Regions from separate parts of the Bacillus sp. Medicinal_06 genome, predicted to be linked through region 1. Evidence: predicted binding sites of a transcription regulator. Region 1 holds the regulator's gene; each other region holds the start of a gene.
The links. Region 1 encodes Rex, which represses fermentation and respiration genes when NADH is low (regulators of the CRP and FNR family bind a similar motif). Its sites were predicted from a motif close to TTGTGAAATATTTCACAA; they were not measured.
Positions count from the first base shown of each region.

Region 2: AC1M36_RS16685 (DUF1858 domain-containing protein) is a predicted target of Rex. The motif match lies at 2,702-2,719, and genes of this name have one in related genera.
Region 3: nirB (nitrite reductase large subunit NirB) is a predicted target of Rex. The motif match lies at 1,675-1,692, and genes of this name have one in related genera.

Region 1 is NZ_JBWYHD010000030.1:3,670-8,479, reverse strand. Features, by position in the region: gene groL (chaperonin GroEL) at 1-824, opposite strand, end outside; gene groES (co-chaperone GroES) at 862-1,146, opposite strand; gene AC1M36_RS27600 (CPBP family intramembrane glutamic endopeptidase) at 1,561-2,304, shown strand; gene AC1M36_RS27595 (YdiK family protein) at 2,307-2,498, shown strand; gene AC1M36_RS27590 (redox-sensing transcriptional repressor Rex) at 2,527-3,156, opposite strand; gene AC1M36_RS27585 (ABC-F family ATP-binding cassette domain-containing protein) at 3,341-4,810, shown strand, end outside.
Region 2 is NZ_JBWYHD010000006.1:256,756-261,565, reverse strand. Features, by position in the region: gene whiA (DNA-binding protein WhiA) at 1-709, shown strand, start outside; gene AC1M36_RS16695 (HPr family phosphocarrier protein) at 732-989, shown strand; gene AC1M36_RS16690 (DUF438 domain-containing protein) at 1,166-2,395, opposite strand; gene AC1M36_RS16685 (DUF1858 domain-containing protein) at 2,408-2,635, opposite strand; gene clpP (ATP-dependent Clp endopeptidase proteolytic subunit ClpP) at 3,106-3,687, opposite strand; gene AC1M36_RS16675 (DUF421 domain-containing protein) at 3,939-4,808, opposite strand.
Region 3 is NZ_JBWYHD010000013.1:43,970-48,779, reverse strand. Features, by position in the region: gene nirB (nitrite reductase large subunit NirB) at 1-1,656, opposite strand, end outside; gene AC1M36_RS23360 (YxeA family protein) at 1,928-2,284, shown strand; gene AC1M36_RS23355 (TatD family hydrolase) at 3,093-3,857, shown strand; gene AC1M36_RS23350 (DL-endopeptidase inhibitor IseA family protein) at 3,970-4,810, shown strand, end outside.

The sequences.
Region 1 (4,810 bases):
TTAACAGCTACTACATTGAATGTACCACGAAGTTTGTTTACTACTAACGTAGCTAACGCTTCGCCTTCTACATCTTCTGCAATGATAAGAAGTGGTTTACCTTGTTGTACCACTTGCTCTAACACTGGTAAGATTTCTTGAATGTTAGAAATCTTTTTGTCAGTGATTAAGATATATGGGTTATCAAGGACTGCTTCCATTTTGTCAGAATCAGTAATCATGTAAGGAGATGCATATCCACGATCGAATTGCATACCTTCTACTACATCTAATTCTGTTGTGAATCCTTTAGATTCTTCTAAAGTAATAACGCCGTCGTTACCAACGCGTTCCATTGCTTCAGCAATTAATTTACCTACTTCTTCGTCAGCAGCAGAGATAGCAGCTACTTGCGCGATAGAAGATTTACCTTCGATTGGTTTAGAAATCGTTTTTAATTCTTCTACTGCTGCAACAACAGCTTTTTCGATACCTTTACGAAGACCCATTGGGTTCGCACCAGCTGTTACGTTTTTTAAACCTTCACGAATCATGGCTTGTGCTAATACAGTTGCAGTTGTTGTTCCGTCACCAGCTACGTCATTTGTTTTGCTAGCAACTTCTGCTACTAATTTTGCACCCATGTTTTCGAATGCATCTTCTAATTCGATTTCTTTTGCAATTGTTACACCATCATTTGTAATAAGTGGTGAACCGAATTTTTTCTCAAGTACAACGTTACGACCTTTTGGTCCAAGCGTTACTTTTACTGCGTTTGCAAGAGTGTCGACACCGCGAAGCATCGAACGACGTGCTTCTTCACTAAATTTAATATCTTTTGCCATAATATTTGACCCCCTTGGATTTTTAAAATGTATATAATTAACCGATAACTGCTAAAATGTCACTTTCACGTAAAATCAAGTAGTCTGTACCTTCATATTTCACTTCAGTACCTGCATATTTTGAGAAGATGATAAGATCACCTGCTGCTACCTCTAAAGCAACACGCTCACCATTTTCAAGCACTCGACCAGTACCTACTGCAACAACTTTACCCTCTTGTGGTTTTTCTTTTGCAGTGTCTGGTAATACAATACCACTTGCTGTTTTTTCTTCTGCTTGAACAAGCTCAATTACAACGCGATCACCTAATGGCTTTAGCATGAACAATAACCTCCTCATTTTCCTATGTAAATTTTCTTTATTAGCACTCAAAGACTATGAGTGCTAACACACTTATAATAATAAATAATCTAAATTTCTTTTGCAAGTAAAAAAATCATAATTTTTTCGCAAATTACGATATAAACTTTTTCTATACAACAATAACAGCAATAATTCTCAAGAAAGCCTTTTTATATGAATCGGCTTTTCCACTTATCGTATGTTACAATATGAAGGATGCCATAAGTTATTTTCTCTATAGGTACTGCTTTTTCCTGTTATCTATTTCATTTTCAAATAAAGATTTACAAAAAAATAATAATACAAACAGTTATTACGTATCCCACGGCGGGATGTTCACATGTTTCCTCGCCTTATCTCATAAATTAGAGTTAGAAAGGATGGTTAACCCATTTGAAAAAACAATATTGGTGGATTATAGTTACATATATTCTGATGCAACTATCGGGAATTTTTGGCATATGGCTCCTTTTCAAAACAGGACTATATGATAATATGGCAGTTTCACGAGAGCAGAAAATGCAAATCATGGCTGGGCACTGGTCAATCATCAGCTTTTTTATTGCATTATGTATTATACTTTGGCTTCTTAGAACCGATATACGTGAAAGACATTTAGATACGAAGCGAGCTAGCATTCCTGCTACAATCGGCTGGATTTTTATCGGTTTCTTTTTAGCTATGTTTGCTCAAATACTTGCAGCTAATATTGAAATGCGATTATTAGGGATTAATCCTGGTTCTCAAAACACTCAAGATTTGATGGAAATAGCAAGAGCTACTCCATGGTTCCTTATTGTTATATCTATCATCGGTCCTATTTTAGAAGAGATTGTCTTTAGAAAGATTTTATTTGGAACACTCTATAAAAGATTTAATTTCTTTATCGCAGCCATTATTAGTTCGCTTGTTTTCGCGGCCATTCACTTTGATTTTACACACTTGTTAGTATACACTTCCATGGGGCTTGTTTTCGCTTTTCTATATGTGAAAACAAAACGAATCATCGTTCCTATTATGGCTCATGTCGCGATGAATACATTAGTCGCAATAACTCAAGTACTAGTAAGTAACGAACAAATACAAGAAATGATCAAACAAGCAGAAAAAATGCAAGGATTTATCGGAGGATTTTAAATATGAGGAACTCACCATTGTTCATGGCAGCACTGTATTTCCTTCTTGGATGTATCTTTACACGTTTCGCAATTACGAACGTTACAGATACAATTTGGAACTTTTGGACACTGCTGTTCGCTGCTATGGCAACAATTGATTTTAATTTGGCACTTCGACTTATCTTAGTCAAATTTACAAAGAAAAGGCAATAATAAAACGCAGAGGGATTTCCTCTGCGTTTTATTGTGGATAATTTTTCAAAAAATAAACGAGCGTTTGTAATTCTACAGCTAAATCAATATGATGAATTCTTATGTTTTCTGACACATTTAATCGTGCCGGTGTAAAATTTAAAATTCCATGTACATTTGTTTCGGCCAATCGATCTGCTACAGCTTGTGCAACGGTAGCAGGTACTGTTAATATTGCCACCTGTATATCATTTGTTAAACGTTCTTCTAATTCATCCAAATGATATACAGGAATTCCTCCGATTTCTTTTCCAACTTTCTCTTCATTGACATCAAACGCCATTTCAATCTTTGTATTATTATTTTTCGTGAAATTGTAATGTAAGAAAGCGGTCCCTAAATTACCCACTCCAATAAGTGCTACACGTGTTATATCATCTTGATCGAGCGTTTCTCGGAAGAATGATAGTAAATAATTCACATTATATCCATATCCCTTTTTCCCTAACGCTCCAAAATATGAAAAATCTCTCCGAATTGTTGCTGAGTCTACCTTTACCGCCTCACTCAATTCTGCCGATGAAACACGTTGCTTACCAGAAAGAGATAAATTTTGGATAAATCGATAGTATAGAGGCAATCGTTTGGCAGTGGCCTGTGGAATCTTTTGCTGATCCATGTAACCTCTCCTCTCTTCCTATCTTTGTTCACAGATTTAAAATAAATACATAAGTTTAGCACTTATGACTTTCCCTGTATAATAGAGAGAAGAATTCTCTCTTTATTTTAAACTATACACTATTTTTAGTATGATTGAGAAATATAAACATGGCAAAGTTAAGAAATTATTTGAGGTGAAAACATTGATTTTATTACAAGTGAATGGGCTTTCAAAATTATACGGTGCTGAAACAATTCTTGCAAACATTAAATTGGAAGTCCAAACAAAAGATCGAATTGCACTAGTTGGTCGAAATGGTGCTGGAAAATCTACATTATTAAAAATAATTGCCGGTGAATTATCTCACGATGGTGGAGAAATTATAAAGCCAAAAGATGTTTCTATTGGTTATTTAGCCCAAAATACAGGTTTGGAAACTTCTTTAACAATTTGGGATGAAATGCTTACCGTCTTTACACATCTGCAGCATATGGAGAAGAAACTTCGAAGGTTAGAGCAGGAAATGGGTAAGGAAGAGAACTTTTCAAATGCTGCTACGTACGAGAAATTACTCGCTGATTATGATCAATTACAGTTAGACTACAAAGATCAAGGTGGTTACCAATATGAAGCGGATATTCGCTCCATTTTAAGTGGACTTGGTTTTCCAGCGGAAACACACCAAACAACAATTTCCACATTAAGTGGCGGACAGAAAACAAGACTTGCTCTTGGGAAGCTACTATTAACAAAACCAGACTTACTCATCTTGGACGAACCAACAAACCATTTAGATATCGATACATTAACATGGCTTGAACAATATTTACAAGGCTATCCTGGAGCTATTTTAATCGTGTCCCACGATCGCTACTTTTTAGACAAGCTTGTTACACAAGTATATGAAATTTCTAATAAAGAGAGCAGACGATATGTTGGTAACTACAGTAAATATTTAGATTTAAAAGCTGCACTATATGAGCAAGAAATGAAACGTTATGAGAAACAACAAGAGGAAATCGCTAAACTAGAAGACTTTGTCCAAAAGAACATTGCTCGTGCGTCCACAACAAAACGTGCACAAAGTCGCCGGAAACAATTAGATCGGATGGAATTACTGACCAGACCATTAGGTGATTCTAAATCCGCATCCTTCCACTTTGATATCGAAAAACAAAGCGGAAACGACGTATTACAGGTAAAAGATGTTTCAATTGGATATGACAAAGAACCAATTATTGAGCATGTAAATATGCGATTAACCCGAGGTGATAGTGTCGCACTAGTCGGTCCAAACGGTATTGGGAAATCTACATTATTAAAGTCGATTGTAAATAAATTGAAGACGTTAAGCGGTGAAGTTTCTTTCGGTTCAAATGTATCTATTGGGTATTATGATCAAGAACAAGCAAACTTAACATCATCCAAGCGTGTTTTAAATGAATTATGGGACGATTATCCGCTAGAGCCGGAAAAAGAAATTCGCACGATACTCGGTAACTTTTTATTCACAGGGGATGATGTATTAAAGCCAGTATCTTCCCTAAGTGGTGGTCAAAAAGCTCGATTAGCTCTAGCAAAATTGATGATGCAAAAATCTAATTTATTAATTCTCGATGAGCCTACAAACCATCTTGATTTAAATAGTAAAGAGATTTTAGAAAACGCCTTA
Region 2 (4,810 bases), on a different contig from region 1:
AAATAATGTATATATCGTTCGGCTTGTTGAGAAATCTCGTGAAATATTAGCGGATTTGCATATTGTTAGAGAAGACTTTTCATTTATTCGCAATATCTCACAGGAATTGATTGAAAAGAAATGCTGCAAACGATCGTATTTAAGAGGTGCATTTTTAGCAGGTGGTTCAGTAAATAACCCAGAAACATCATCTTATCATTTAGAGGTCTTTTCGTTATACAAGGAACATAATGATTCTATATGTGAACTGATGAACGGATTTGATTTAAATAGTAAGACGCTGGAAAGGCGTAAAGGGTACATTACGTATTTAAAAGAAGCGGAGAAAATTACGGAGTTTTTAAACATTATCGGTGCACATAATGCATTGTTAAGATTTGAGGATATTCGTATTGTTCGTGATATGCGTAATTCAGTTAATCGATTGGTGAACTGTGAAACAGCCAATTTAAATAAAACAATTGGTGCCGCTTTAAGGCAAATTGAAAATATTCGTTACATTGATGAAACGGTTGGGCTCGATGTTTTACCAGATAAATTAAGAGAGATTGCACAATTACGTATTAATTATCAAGATGTAACATTGAAAGAATTAGGCGAGATGGTATCTGGGGGGAAAATAAGTAAATCAGGTATCAATCATCGCTTGCGTAAAATCGATGAAATCGCAGAGAAATTACGCGCGGGGGAACCGGTAGCAAAAAAATAACGGTAAAGGGGAAATGGGAGCTATGGTTCAGAAACAAGTTGAGGTTGCATTAAAAAACGGCTTACAAGCACGTCCGGCTGCGTTGTTTGTACAAGAGGCAAATCGTTTTCACGCTGATATTTTCATTGAGAAAGATGGAAAAACAGTCAATGCGAAGAGCATAATGGGGATTATGAGCTTAGCGATTGGATCTGGTAGCAACGTAACGATTATAACAGAAGGTTCAGATGCAGAAGCTGCTTTAGAAGCGCTGGCAGCATATGTACAAAATAAACAGTAAAAAGCTATCGCGTGGGCGATAGCTTTTTTGATTGGATAAATCAGTTGAATATTTTTGAGTAATTGATGTGTTGTATTCAATCGTCGATTAAAGGTTCGCTTTATCCTACACCTATCTTCCTCGTTTTTCCCTGAATATTGAGGTGGGGATCTTACTGCCCGTTAATACGGGATAAATTATGAAAGAATCCGTTTTTCTCCTTGAAGTTCACGGATCGGTTGAATGTTTTGCGTAAATTCGAGGGTCCCCATATATTTTCCATCTGCATTTCGCACTGCGAAGTAGCGAATATATACATATTTATCTTGAAATTGAATCCAAAAATCTTCACAATCTTTTTTTCCAGATTTGAAATCTTCTAAGAGTTTTTCAACGACATGAACGCTTTTGGGAGGATGACAGTTTTGCACTGTTCGACCAATGACAGCTTTCGTGCGAGCGAAGATCCGTTCTTTTCCATGAGAGAAGTAACGCACAACATCATTTTCATCGATAAATGTAATATCAACGGGTAAGTGATTTAATACGAGTTCTAGTTGTTGTAACGATAATAGTCCTGTTTCAAAACGAATAAATCCTTCTGACATTGTTTCTTCTTGCATCGCTATTCTTTCTGGTTTCCATGTAGTTGTAGGGCTTGTTAAGCAGTAGCCGATTTCATCACTTTCATGAGCGATTTTTAGCCATTCATCTTCTGTAAGAGTTTGAAGGGCCATCGGAAATAAAATATTTTCTTCTTTAAAAATCATTTCAGTTACGTCATGGGTGACGAAAGAAACGCTGTCTAAGACTGATTTTTTATCTTGATTATAATTTACTAATTTTTGTTTTGCTTCTTTAATAGCAGCACGAATTCTGTCATCAACGCCCCACATAACTTGGGTAGGTCCATAAATGCCGTATTTCTCTAAATAAGGGAAAAGTAGATTTTCTTTCCGGCTATAATGTTTATCAACATCTAGTAATAAATTTAAGTCTTCTATTAATTTATAAATGTTTTCTTCGCTATCTTCTTTTTCAAAACGTTCATAGTGAAGTTGAAGTTTGAAATTCACAAGTAAATCAATTTCTTTGTTTTCCAGTTTAAATGTATGAATGGGATGACCTGGTTGCTCTTCTTGTTTATTAGATTGATGAATTTCTTCAATGGATCCCTTAAAAACAGCTGTATGAACGGAGCATAAGCGTTGTACTTCTTCAACTGGAATGCCTTCTTCCTCCATAAGTGCCTGCTCGAGCTTTGAAATTTCTGCTACGGTAATATTTCCAATTGCTTCTTGAAACTGAGCTGTTACATCTTCAATGTTTTTTCCGTTATGAAGATCTTTAATAATAGTCTTTAAGATTGTTTGTCGTTCAGAGTTATTTATATTTTCTTGTTCACGGTTATTAATCATTTCACTCATAAGGATTCTCCTCTACTCATTAATGTGAAATCCATTATTTTGAAAAGCTTCTTTTACTCCGTCTAATGAAATACCTTTCATTCGGCAGCCTTTCGGGATAGTCATTATACGGCCGGCTGTTTGCAGCATATTAGGTTTTGTTATATTTTCAAATCCAAGGTTCTTTAAAATGGGAATAATTTCAGGATATTGATTCGTTAAATCATAAACAGTATGATGAAAATTAATTTGTTTTGTCATCATTCTCACCTCGAAACAATTGATATGAATTATCAATTACACTGTAACATAAAGATTGGAATGAAATTGTGAGCCAAATCACACGTTTGTTCTTTTAACAGGTTTGTCACTTTTTCTGTATTCAATAATGGGTATGGAGAGGGTGGGGGAGAGGTAATCTCGTCGAATGGTCGATATGTTGTGTCGAATTGCCGATATATTTCAATTTGCGCCGATATATCATGAGAAGCAGGTATATTGGAAAAAACGCTGATATATTTTGAGAAGTGGTCAATAAGAAAGGCTATCGCATGGGCGATAGCCTTTTTTGGAGCAGTTCTAAACGAGCCGCTTTCGCTTTTAGTTGTATCCAGCTCCAGCGGCTAGAATGGTCGGTGGCTTCGCTTCTTCCGCCGAGGTAAAAAGCACCTCTTTGTCAGAAGCTCCATCCCCCTCCCATTCTGAGCGAGCCGCTTTCGCTTTAAAGTATATTAACGATTTGTAAAGATTTTATCGATTAAGCCGTATTCTAGTGCTTTTTCTGCTGTCATGAAGTTGTCGCGGTCTGTGTCGCGTTGTAGTACTTCTAATGGTTGTCCTGTGCGATCAGCAAGAATTTGGTTTAGTTTTTCACGTAAGAATAGGATACGTTTTGCAGCGATTTCGATTTCAGTTGCTTGACCTTGTGCTCCGCCAAGTGGTTGGTGAATCATTACTTCACTGTTTGGAAGTGCGAAACGTTTTCCTTTTTCACCTGCTGCAAGTAGGAAAGCACCCATAGATGCTGCCATACCGATACAAATTGTTGATACGTTTGGTTTAATAAACTGCATTGTATCGTAGATTGCCATACCTGCTGTGATAGAACCACCAGGGCTGTTAATGTATAAATGAATATCTTTTTCTGGATCTTGAGATTCCAAGAATAAAAGCTGGGAAACGATTGAGTTTGCTACGTTGTCATCAATTGCGCTACCAAGCATAATGATGCGGTCTTTTAATAGGCGAGAGTAAATATCGTAAGCGCGTTCTCCACGATTTGTTTGTTCAATTACTGTAGGAATTAAATTCATCTGTTATTTCCTCCTTTGAAAGCTTTCTTAGTCTTATAATACAATTATGGTCAATATAGGTCAAACAAAACCACTTTAAATCAAAAAAATATGTAGTTGTACCATGATTTATTCGCTATGTTTTTGAAATTCCCTGCTTATGTGTCTTTCAACATCATAACCGAATTATATAAATTTAAACGTAATAGGAGAAGTATGTGATTCGCAAAAAACAAAAGAACGCCTTTTCTGTAGAAGCGTTCTTTTGTGTATTATTCTTTTAGGAGATAAGTTACTCTATTTAAAATATGTTGAACTTGTTTTGCGTTTTTGCTATACATTTGACTTGCCGATTTCGATTTTGTTTCTAATGAGAATAATTCAAGATCAGCTTGACATTTTTTTAGAGAAGCCAACAATAATGGTCTATCCTGAGGGGATGGCATTTGAAGTTTATCATCATATATATCGACAGTAAGTTGTCCGTAAGAATCGACTTGCCCGATAAAGACATTTTCTATCACCACGCCAAGTTTCTCTAACTCGGCGTGAAGCCAAGCACGATTATGACCACTAGCTGAAAGTGGTTCATCTAGTACGTTTCCATCCATAATTACCGTTTGTGTTTCTTTTGCAGGTGCTATTTGTAAGCCGATATCTTTTGGGGTAAGAGGCTGTTTATCTCTTTTTAACAAGACATTTAATTCACCGCCCGACTCCAATACAGCATATTCAACATCTGCTATGCTAAACGCATTTTTCTTTCTAAGAAGTTCTAGTAGCTCATCGATTGTATAATTTTCTTTCTTTAAATTATCTTCAAGAACTTTCCCGTCTTTTATAAAAATAGTGGCTTTTCCTTCAATGAAATTTCTGAGCCGCTTGTTTTTTAAAGCAGCCATACCCGCGAAAAATGGAACAAGAGAAAAAACAAGCATACTAGAAACACCGTGCCAAAAGTTGCGCTCGAGTCCTGATGTAATTTCAGCGGCGATGTTTCCGATTGTCAGACCTGCAACATATTCGAAAAATGAAAGCTGTGAAATTTGCCTTTTTCCAAGCAATTTTGTCATTGAAAATAAAATAACTAAAATAACTAAGGAGCGTATAATGACAAGCAGCCATTCTGGTACATGAGGCATGG
Region 3 (4,810 bases), on a different contig from region 1:
ATTACCGTTCATTCTTTCGTTTACGAAGCGAGATGATTTATCATCTGCATATTCTTCTGGGCGCGTCATACGTAAATAGTAGTTTAATGCAGGGCGGCATTTTGAACAGCCGTCTTCATGTGCGAAACCAAGGACATTTCGTACTTCTTTTGGCGATTTTAAACCTTTCTCGTGAATTGCTGTTATAACTTCGTCGCGCGATAAAGTTGTACATACGCACATACCAACAGATTGCGCAGATGCATCGAAGCTATCCCCGAGTGTATGAGATAAAATTTGTTCAACAAGTGGACGACATTTCCCACATGATCCAGCAGCTTTTGTGCATCCTTTTACTTCTTCAAAAGTTGTTAAATCTTGTTCTAAGATGGCATGGACAATTGCACCTTTTGTCACACCGTTACACCCGCAAATGGTATCATCAGCACTCATACTTGCAACATCAATGCCGTTTTCTTCACCATCTTTATGAAGTAGAGAGACTGGTTTGTATTCTTGTATATCTTCTTCCTTTTTTAACATGCTAAAGAGACGTGTACCTTCAGCAGTGTCTCCATATAAAACAATACCAACGACTTTATTATCACGAATGAATACTTTTTTATAGGAACGTGTACACTCATTAAAAATTGAGATTGCTTTTGTTTTATCATCTTCATAAATTTGTCCGGCAGAGAATAAATCGCATCCTGCAACTTTAAGTTGTGTGCCGACAATACTACCTGTATACCCATCTGTTTGTGAGTTCGTTATATGTTTTGCCAGTATGGCACCTTGTTCGTATAAAGGAGCGACAAGACCATAGGCAATACCGTCATGCTCGGCACATTCGCCAACTGCATAGATGGATTCATCATCTGTTTGCATATAGTCATTTGTAACGATGCCGCGGTTCACAAGTAAACCAGCATCTTTAGCTACCTGTGTATTTGGACGTATCCCAACAGCCATTACAATTAAGTCGCATTCTGCAACACTGCCATCTTCAAATTGAATACCTTCAACATGGTCAGTACCAAGAATTTTCACTGTTTTCTTTTCCATAAGAAACTTCATGCCTTGTGCTTCTAAATCTTCACGTAGTAATGAAGCAGCTTTGGCGTCGAGTTGTTGCTCCATTAAATAAGGCATTAAGTGGACAACATGTACGTCCATTCCTAAATCAATAAGCCCTCGTGCGGCCTCTAAACCAAGCAATCCTCCGCCGATGACAACAGCTTTTTTATATTGCTTAGCAGTATCTATCATAAATTGTGTATCTTCAATTGTACGAAAGCCTGTTACACCTGGAAGCTGTGAACCTTCAACAGGTAAGATAAATGCGCTAGAACCTGTTGCGATAATAAGCTTGTCGTACATAACAATACGGTTCTTTTCTGTAACAATGACTTGTTCTTCCCGATCAATATTTATTACTTTTTCATTTGTATACAGCGTAATGTCATTTTCTTCGTACCAACTGTATTCGTTCATAATGATATCTTGGATGTTTGTTTTTCCTTGTAAGACGTGAGATAACATAATGCGGTTGTAGTTTGGATGAGGTTCATCACCAAAAATAGTAATATTATAAAGCTCTGGATCTTGCTTTAAAATTTCTTCGATGCAGCGTATACCAGCCATACCATTCCCGACCATGACTAAACGTTTTTTCATATTCATTTCCCCTCTTAAATGTGAAATGTTTAACAAATTTTTATATTTGTATTATAAAACCTTTAGAAAATAGAGAGTGTGATGTTTATCACAGTTTTGGAGGGTTCACAAATTGTTAAAAATCATATAAAATTCCACTTGGATTCTTACAAAAATGTAAGGGAAATGTAATAGGAATCAATAGCAGAATGAAAGGATTCTCTTTAAAATAAGTTTATAGAAAACTACACATAATTGTGTGGAGGAGGAAGCTACCTTGAGGCGGGGAAGAATAAAAAAGAGAGTAATAGCTACTGTAATTGCGGCGGTAGTAGTAATTATACTACTATTACCAACAAAGCTTGGACCAGTAATTGATAAATATAATCCATTTTATAAAACGAAAGAATATTATACGATTGTAAATGGTATTGGTCAGCATGTTGGTAATGATTGGTATGAATATGAATTTGTCGCTTACGATGAAAAAGGAAGAAAACAAAAGATAAAGAAAACTGTAAAACATATGTTAAAGAGAGATGAACCTTTGAAGATTTTCGCAAAAGGACGTTATGGTGAATCGTTCGTAGAGATAGATGCTCAAAGTATTCCTGTGCAGGCAAGAAGTAAGCTTTTGTTGATGAGGTAAAGTTATTGTAAAGCACTGTCACATTGAGTATGTTACAGTGTTTTTTATTATATATAAATTTAAAAATAGAAATTTACGATTATAGTTAATTTGTTAAAAGTGATATTGTTCATGACAATATTGTAAGGTACATGTAAGGTAATTCGATAGTTTGCATTTACGAATTCTATTACAATACAAGTAGAAAGTTTGAACATACAACTTTCTGTCTGAAATGATGATGAATGTTTGAAAACCAACTAATGATTGAATAGGTCTCTTCTCTTTATGAGATGAGGCTATTTTTTTAAACCTTACAACATTGTAAGATTTACGTAAGTTAATTCGATGGCTTGTTTGTCATATTTTTTGCATAATAAAAAAAGATAAGAAATTAGGGAGATACTGCGAAGGGAGAAGAATGGGATGCGAAAAGAAGAAGTAGTTAAGTTTCAAGTAAAAGATTTCTGTAGCTACTTTACTGTTGCTGCCATATGTATTGGACTTTTTGATATCATTACAAATTTAATTGTTAAATAATATAGATGATGAAACAAGAAGGTGATTCCTTCTTGTTTTTTTATTGTCCTTAATTTGGAGCAGTGCATTAAAATATATAAATAAGGATTGGAAAAACGACATAAAACCATTCTTTTTAGATGGTAGAGAGGATCCGCCAGTGGATAGAAGTGGTCAGTTCCTTTTTTAGTCCCATGCCATGTGAAAACAGAAGGAGGAAATGAGTGGAAGTCTCTTTTTATTTTTCATAGCCGTAATTTATATGTTGAAAAATCAAATTGGATTTATATAGATAAGAGAGGTGACAGAAATGAAGTGGATTGATAGTCATATCCATTTGGATCAATATAAGCATAAAGAGCAAATGAAACTCATTGATGATGTGAAAAGAAGTACTGAGATTGCTGGATTGATTTCGGTGTCCATGAACTATCGTTCTTGTCAACAAACACTGTCTTTAGCGGGGCAACATACATTTGTATATCCGGCACTTGGATTTCATCCAGAGCAGGAAATTAACAAAAAAGAATGCGAAGAAATTTATAAGTTAATTGAAGCAAATGTAGAACGGCTTGTTGCGATAGGTGAGGTGGGCTTACCGTATTATTTACATCAAGAAAAGAAAGGTATTGTAATAGAGCCTTATATGGAAATATTAGAGAAATTTGTGGATTTAGCAAAAAGGTACGACTTACCAATTGTGCTACATGCAGTTTATGAAGATGCTGACATTGTATGTGATCTACTTGAGCAGTATAAGATTGCACGTGCACATTTTCATTGGTTTAAGGGAAGTAAAGAAACGATGGAGCGCATGATTCAAAACGGATACTACATTTCAATTACACCGGATGTTTTACAGAAGGAGAAAATTAGAAAAATCGTATCGTTCTATCCACTAGAATATATGATGGTAGAAACTGATGGACCTTGGGAATTTCAATCAGGTATTATGACACATCCGTATATGATTGAAGATGTGTTAAAAGAAATTAGCTTGATAAAAAATATTTCTATAGCTAAGGTTGCAGAGCAAATATATCAAAATACAGTTCAATTTTATGGGAAAAGGTAGAGGTAAAGAAAAGCCTCTACCTTTTTGTTTGAAATATATGGATATAAATTTCTTGGTTTTCTATAATTTATTATATACATCGATGTTTTAATAAAAGGAAAGGGGAAAAAGAGTGGGGAGAGTATATAAAAAAATAGCGGCTACTATTATGACGGCAGCCATGTCAATTTCTGTATTAGGATGTGGAACAGAGAAGAAAACTTCGACTACAAGTATGGGGCAAGAAACAAAAGAAGAACAAATTGATTCAGTAGTAAAAGAACAAATGAAAGAAAATGAGAAAAGGGGAAATGTAGTTGGCAATATCTCTAATGAGGGAAAAATGGCAGATAGTGATGGCTGGGTGTATTATGCGGTAAATGGTAATAAAAACACGGGGGGCATTTATCGTACGAAAGATAAGTTTCAAACATCAGAGCATATTGTAAAAGGGGTAAATGCTTCTTATATAAATATAAAAGATAAGATTTTATATTTTATCCATTGGGATCAGGACAAAAATACAAATACAAATGTAATGCCTTCTTTAATGAAGTATGATATTTCTACAAAAAAACTAGATACACTGAAAACAAATACAAATTATGTTTACGTAAAGGATCAATCGTTGTTCTATCAGAAAAAGTATTCTGAACATGGTGGATTTGATATTGTAGGAATTGTAAAAAAGGATTTGAAAACAGGACAAGCAGAAGAGTCACCGATTAAAACATCTGGTTGGGCTGAAACAATCGATGATAGTATTGTGTACTGGAATAAATTTCGTGGCACACAAGTAAGTAAAGGTGACAAAACTTGGTCAAAGGAAAGTTTTGCAGAAATATCCAGTGGTACATACAATAAAGACAAATTGTATGCAATTGTAGATTTTTCGCTAAGTTTAGATAATCAAAAAAGAGATAATGGTATATATGAGTTAGATATTCAACAAAATAAAGAGACATTAGAAATAA